Regions from separate parts of the Dehalobacter sp. TeCB1 genome, predicted to be linked through region 2. Evidence: riboswitches for the same ligand, from Rfam matches in the RefSeq annotation. Region 2 holds a riboswitch; the other holds the start of a gene.
The links. Region 2 has a riboswitch for cobalamin ahead of A7D23_RS08555 (ABC transporter substrate-binding protein). Riboswitches for the same ligand answer to the same signal wherever they lie in the genome.
Positions count from the first base shown of each region.

Region 1: linked by a shared signal. The riboswitch ahead of cobT (nicotinate-nucleotide--dimethylbenzimidazole phosphoribosyltransferase) and the one ahead of A7D23_RS08555 (ABC transporter substrate-binding protein) in region 2 are both predicted to bind cobalamin.

Region 1 is NZ_MCHF01000016.1:67,853-71,323, reverse strand. Features, by position in the region: gene A7D23_RS04985 (hypothetical protein) at 1-18, shown strand, start outside; gene A7D23_RS04980 (accessory gene regulator B family protein) at 250-714, shown strand; gene cobT (nicotinate-nucleotide--dimethylbenzimidazole phosphoribosyltransferase) at 809-1,927, opposite strand; cobalamin riboswitch at 2,031-2,207, opposite strand; gene A7D23_RS04970 (tetrahydromethanopterin S-methyltransferase subunit H) at 2,368-3,321, shown strand.
Region 2 is NZ_MCHF01000030.1:1,932-5,402, reverse strand. Features, by position in the region: gene A7D23_RS08560 (adenosylcobinamide amidohydrolase) at 1-401, opposite strand, end outside; gene A7D23_RS08555 (ABC transporter substrate-binding protein) at 493-1,650, opposite strand; cobalamin riboswitch at 1,775-1,961, opposite strand; gene cbiQ (cobalt ECF transporter T component CbiQ) at 2,051-2,842, opposite strand; gene A7D23_RS08545 (energy-coupling factor ABC transporter substrate-binding protein) at 2,915-3,244, opposite strand; gene A7D23_RS08540 (energy-coupling factor ABC transporter permease) at 3,241-3,471, opposite strand, start outside.

The sequences.
Region 1 (3,471 bases), on a different contig from region 2:
CAAAACCAAGGTGTGTAATAATAAATAGCATAATATCGAAGATTAACGCCACGTAAAAAATACGAGGCGTTTTTTATATGCGCATTTCATATAGGACTATTATGTAATTCCAACAAACAATTTAGCAGGAAATACCAAAGATATATAGAATTATATATCTTGTATGGTTATATTTTCTACATTATCCACAGAAAGGTAATTGATCTTGGATCATTTTCCTAAACGATTTTCCTAAACACGGACTGGAGGATGGGTGAACAATTGTTTGATTTCGAGGGTGTTGCACATCATTTGACAAATCGTATGGTAAAAGGTGAAGAAATGGACGCTGTCCATAAAGCGAAAATAGAATATGGTTTAGCCTTGCTTCTTGGAGTAATAATCGAATTAATTCTAACCGTAGGGGTATCTGCAATATTCGGTACCATTGTGTATACGCTCGTGATAATATTTTCCGCTTTGGCTTTACGGGTATTTACCGGCGGTTCTCATTGTTCCAGCTACCGGCGCTGTCTGGTTTTTTCCATGGCTTTCTTTACCGGGTTGTCATTGGCTGCCAGATGGATCGCATCTCAAATTAACGTATATCCATTGATCGAAGTGATCCTTATCCCTGCAAACATCGGAATTTTTTTTCAGGCGTTTATGCAGACAGCTATCGGCAAGAATTTTGTATTAGCAAGTGACAAGCTGATGCAAAAGATTGGGATCTAATTAAACTATCAAGAGTTTCCGTTATCGATGATTATGCAAAAAAGACATGCACGGATTATTTCGCACATGTCTTTTTCATCTTTCTTTGCAGATTTTAGAAGTCTCCAGTGGTAACTGCAGCTTGTTCAAATGTGGCCATTTCATCAGCGATTTTAAGGGCTGCCTCGACCATCGGGAACATCAGAGCGGCACCTGTGCCTTCTCCAAGTCTCATATGGAAGTCAAGTCTGGGTTTGAGCCCAAGCTGATGAAGAGCTAGATGCTGTCCAAGCTCTTCTGAACTATGAGAAGCAATCATATAGGAAGTGGACAGGGGTGCCAGTTTTGCTGCAGTGATTGCTGCAGCAGATGAAATGATGCCGTCGAGAATAATTGGTACATGCTGATAGGAAGCTTCGAGGATTGCTCCAACGAGCGCAGCAATTTCGAGTCCGCCAATTTTGGCCAGGGTATCGATTGGAGCGTCAGGATTACACTGATTAATTTCGATTGCGCATTTAATCACGGTTTGCTTATTAATCAGGGCATCATCTTTTAAGCCAGTTCCGCGGCCGGTAACATCCTCAACAGAGTGACCGGTAAACACAGAGATCAAGGCAGCGCTCGGCGTTGTATTGCCAATACCGACTTCACCTGTTGCTAACAGATTAACACCAGAGTCAATCGCATTGGCCGCAATTCTTGCACCTGTCAGTATTGCAAGCATGGCCTCTTGACGGGTCATTGCCGGTCCTTTCGCCATATTGTCTGTTCCGTTTTTAACCCGGTAGGCCATAAGCTCAGGAGCGTCCAATGGGGTGGCAATGCCGATGTCCGTACTGATAACATCTGCTCCGGCATTCCGGGCGAGGACATTAATGCCGGCACCGCCATTCAGGTAACTATAGAACATTTGTTTCGTGATTTCCTGAGGTGCAGCACTGACGCCTTCGACGACAACACCATGATCTCCGGCCATAAGAAGGACTGCTTTTTTATTGATTTTTGGATGCGTGGTGCCAAATATGCCTGCGAGCTGTTGTGCAATATCCTCTAAGACACCTAAGCTTCCGAGGGGCTTAATTTTCGCATCTACACGGCTTTGCATGCCTGCCAAGGCTTCCTGATCGAGCGCTTTGATTCCGCCCATCAGTTCTTGCAAGGCAATTTCAAGTTCCTGCCCAGTCGCATTTTTTAAATTTTCCAAACCATGAAATTTTGTAAGACTGCTCATTTAAAAACCTCCAATAAAATATTTAAAAATAAATAAAACCCCGCCACAAATTTTCTTGTGGTCGGGATTTTGCCGTCATCACCGCCGCTTTCCATTACCCAGGAAAGACTTTTACCTCTTAGGCAGGCCTCCTGACTCAGACTCAAACGTCCTGAACGCACCTTCCCAGCATACGCCAGTGGATCAGCGGGGACTCGTCTATACAGTGGTGGGTCCGTATCGGATTATTACCGATTTTCCTATTCTCCCTTAGTGGGGCACCTAAGATTATATAAATATATTTAACTTCTATTAAGATAACGAAAATCATCAATAAAGTCAAGTCTAATTAATTCAAAATACTCACTCAATTTGGCAATTACTGTTAATTAATGGTTATTTTTAATGATATATGGTATAATACGATTTGCTAAATCATCCAAACAGATATGGGAGAAGAAATGTTTAAATATGACTTAACACCAAAAGTTTGCCGCATCTGTGACATGATTGTCGGTGGCCAAGCTGGAGATAATCCGCCTCTGCTTATATCTTCAATGTTTCATAACGGAGACCGTATTCTGGAAAGCCGCCGTGACAGGAAATTTGACCGTGAAAAAGCCCGTTCATACATTCTCAGGCAGGAAGAGCTGTCCGATCAGACAGGGATACCTGCCATAGTAGCTTTGACAGCGGTTTCCGCAGATGAAATGAAGGAATATATTGATTTTTATCTTACAATCAGCAACCGCCCTTTTGCTATAGACATTTGGGGCGAAAAAGCGCGTCTTGACGCGGCAGAATATGCTGCCAGTCTTGGTATTCAGGACAAAATTCTATATAACAGCATTACACCCTGGGATAAAGACAGCATCGGCCAGGCAGCGGCATTAAAAGAATTGAAAATCAAACACGTGGTCCTGCAAGTATTCGATGAAACGAACCAGACTCCTTCCGGCAGGGTACAGGCATGCCGTGAAATGCTGAAAGCCATTGGAGCGAAAGATTTTGCCTCGGTCTTAATCGATACGACAGTAATGAATCTTCCGTCCATTTCTTTTTCATCCCTGGCAGGCAAACAAATCAAAGCGGAAACCGGTTGGCCGGTTGGATCAGCTCCTGCTAATGGGACGTATATGTGGAAAGAAAGTCGGGAGATGTGGGGTGGGGAAGGCTTTTCCGCCATGAATGCTGCAGTGCATGCAGTATCGGCCGTCCTGTGGAGCGATTTCTTATTTTATGGTCCGATCAAAGCGGCTCCAAGCGTACTGCCTGCTGTAGCGGCAGCTTCGATGATAGTTTCAACTTTGGCTTATGACGAAAGCCAGGAGCTGCCGGCTAATCCTACTCATCCGTTGAATAAATATTTTTATGATTTCGCACAGAAACTGGTAGAATTCGATAAAACGAAATAAAAAACAATTGTCGTAATTTTGTAAATGAATGTATGGGACAAACAGCTCCTTTCTGAAGTGGATCCTGTTGAGGATACTGCCTGGAAGGAGCTGTTTATATATTTATATATTAGAAATTATTTCTACTTTTTCACAAGGAGTTATTTTTGA
Region 2 (3,471 bases):
CCCTGAGCTTCATGGTAAGATGCCGGGTCTCCGACCCTCCCGCCGTTGACTTCCACTCCTCCGGTGACAATGGCGGTCACCGTGAGATTATCATAAGAAACCGTTTTGATCGAAACATTATCCATCGACGCGGCGGTGGAAATGCCCGTCACCGTTTCCGGATCGAGGCCGATCTCTGCGGCAAGCAGCTTCAGGTCGTTCAGGTAGGAATCTGTCCTAAGCGAGCAGGTCATCCCTTCTCCCGGATTGGAATCGTGGTTGAAGGCCGCTTTGAGCTTTTCGCTGTATCCTCCGTTTAGAACGGAGGTGCTTAGCACCTTGCGGTCCTCTTGGAACGGAATGATGATGCTCTTTTGATACCTGTGGACTTCATCCCCAGTCGATAAAGTATGAATTTTCATTTTTTCCTCCGCTGTACATGTTATGATTGCACCGCTCAAACAAGTCTTGCAGTCAAAACAAGGTTGGTTTGACACGCTTTTGTTCCATGTTCTATTTTCCCGGCAGCTGTTGGAACATGACAAGTTTCCATTCCGGGTAAAGTCCTTCATGGAAGAGCGAGGCCATATCTTTCACGCCTTCAATCGTTTTGTTAATCGACATGTAGTACCAAGGAGCGAAGCAATACACTTTTCCGTTCTTGACAGCTTTAAAATCTTTTAATAACGGTTCGGCCTTTAGCAGGCTCTCGACGGAGGGCATATAGGCAACCATTGAGGAATAAATAAATACGTCCGCATCCTTGCCTTTCTCATAGAATTCTTCCATGGAAATTTGGGAACTGCCGGTTTTATCCGGGTTAACATTCGCAAATACATAATCTCCCCCGGCTTCCTTTATTTGTTTTGCCACATAGGATCCGCCGTCGGTAATATACACCTTGCCATCGTAGACCATGCCATAGACAACTTTTGGACTCGGCTTATCTTTAACGGCAGCTGTGATTTCCTGCAGCATCGCCGCTTTCTCTTCAATAAAGCCGGCGGCTTTCTGGTCCTTGTTGTAGAACGCGCCTAAAAATTTCAGCCATTCCAGACGTCCCATATCCGTAGGTTCCGTATAATCATTGACGACCACGCAGGGGATATGAAGTTCCTTCATTTTGGCGAGCGTTTTCTGCAGTCCGTAATCTCCGGTATAGACAAAGACCATATCGGGGTTCAGTGCTTGGATCTTTTCAAAATCCGGATCTGCCATGCCCCCTGTGCCGACATATTGAATCGTTCCATTCTCCATGCGCGTTTTCACTTCATCAACATACCATTCTGCTGTATCTGTAGTGACGGCGGCAATACTGTCCCAGTCCTTGTCTGAGAATATTGCCTGAAGCAAGCCTACCTGTGTGGTCGAACAGTAAACTACCTTTTTCAGCGGTGTATTGATAACCGTCGCCCCTGCGGCCTCCGGTATTTTAGGTGTCTTCACTCCTTCCGGCACCAGCAGGAACTGATTGTTTTCCGCATCCGTCAACAGCTTGATATTGTTGCCATAATCAGCAATCTTAAATGCGTTTGTATAACTTAAACTGACCTCTTTGCCGGTTAAGGGCTTATTGCTTTCCTGGCTTCCGGCGGAACAGCCTGCCACTATCAGCGAACAAATCATAATCAGTATGACGACAATAAAAAAATTCTTTTGATACTTAATCATGAAAATTCCTCCATCTTTATCCTTTAACAAAAACACCTCTCAACTTCACGTCAAGAGGTGTCAACAATATATTTAGTAAAATATATGATGTTTAACATACAGCACCTCCTCTGTCTTTCGCAGAGTTGAAGTAAACTACTCAGGCAGGTCTTCTGACTCCGGATCATCAATGTTTCACGCCTTCCCGGAATAAACCAGTGGCATTCATGAAACATTTCCCCATTACAGCGGCGGGACCGTGCAGGATTTGCACCTGCTTCCCTTTTCAACCAAAATCCTCGGACTTTGGTACCTGAGCTTTGTCAGTATTCAGTTAGTTAGAACATGTAATGACTTTTTATTTCAGTATTTTCATCAAGTGTCCGATGCGCGGAAGCCTCAAATGGACATTCCGAATTCATCAAAGCAATCCCCCTATATACTGCCTTCCCAACAATACGGAACCGATCAAAATCATATTTATCAATACTGCTGGTAAGAAACCCTGCCAAGAGAAAGGAGCCAGTTCTTCCAATACTTCAATATCCCCGTCATATCCCCTGGCTTCCATCGCCGTAAAAATCTCATCCGAGCGTTTGTAGGCCCGGATAAAAAGAGTTGATGCCAGAGCCCCCAACGAATGATACCCCGCTTTCAGGCTGGAATAACCTAAGCGGGAATTTTGAGCCGTATACATTGTCTCCGCTGTTTCCATCAATACAAAAATAAACCGATAAATTAAACTCATCAATTCCACCAGAATTTTAGGACATTTCAGCTTCCGCAGTACAGATAGGAGGTCAACCATCGGCGTATTCAGGGACAAATAATATAAGCAGGATACCGCTCCTAAGGCCCTGAAGAATAGCTGTGCGGCTGTCTCTATACCGATTTTAGAAAATCCTAAAAATGTACCGAACACCGGCACAGACATAACAAACTGCTGGGGATCATTTGAGATTTGAAAGGCTATCATAAGCACTCCCAAGATTAAGAATGACATCGGCAGGAGCATCAGTTTAAGAAAAAAGCGGAGCGGGATCCCACCCTTCCTGACGGACAACCACGTCATGATCAGTAAAACTACAAGCGAGAGCAGGATGGAATTCCCCCAAAGACAGACACCCAGGGTCAACAAAGCAAAGGCAACTTTTTCCATCGGATTTTTACGTTTCAGTTTTGAAGCATAGGCGTAATTGTCAATATTTATCATGCTTTTTTCCTTATTTCATACGAATTTTGCTTATATTCTTACGCAGAATACTCATACTTTACGATGTTGCCACTAAGCTTTATTTCTGTTCTCTTCTTTTTTACTGCGCCCTTTCAGGTAACCCAGTCCATAAAAGAGAATGCCGGAACCTAACGCTGCTTGCAGAGCAAACAACAAGCTTTCAATTTCACCGCTGGGAGGCTCAAAAATTGAAGAAAACCAGGGGTTGTATTCAGGGTTAATCTCGGTAATCGCAGTTTCGGCTTGGCCATCCGCTCCGCCGAATTCCGCATCTTTAGCGATAATAAGCGGAATGACAGCCAGCAGGATAACAATAACAATCAAGATAAGATTGGTAGTAATTCTTTTTTTATTGCCCTGTTTATCATAAGTATTATTCATCGTGCGGCCCCCTTGGAAAATATTTTTAAGGATTGAAGTTCATCGCCTTTAAGGTAATTCATAATTGCATTGAAGATAATCACAGTCAGTATTCCTTCACTGATTGCCAAGGGGATTTGGGTAACAGCAAAAATACCCAAAAATTTAGCTGCAGAAACTGTAATCCCTCCCGTTGGGTCAGGAAAAGCAAGTGCCAGCTGAATTGATGTTGTAATATAGGTAGCTAA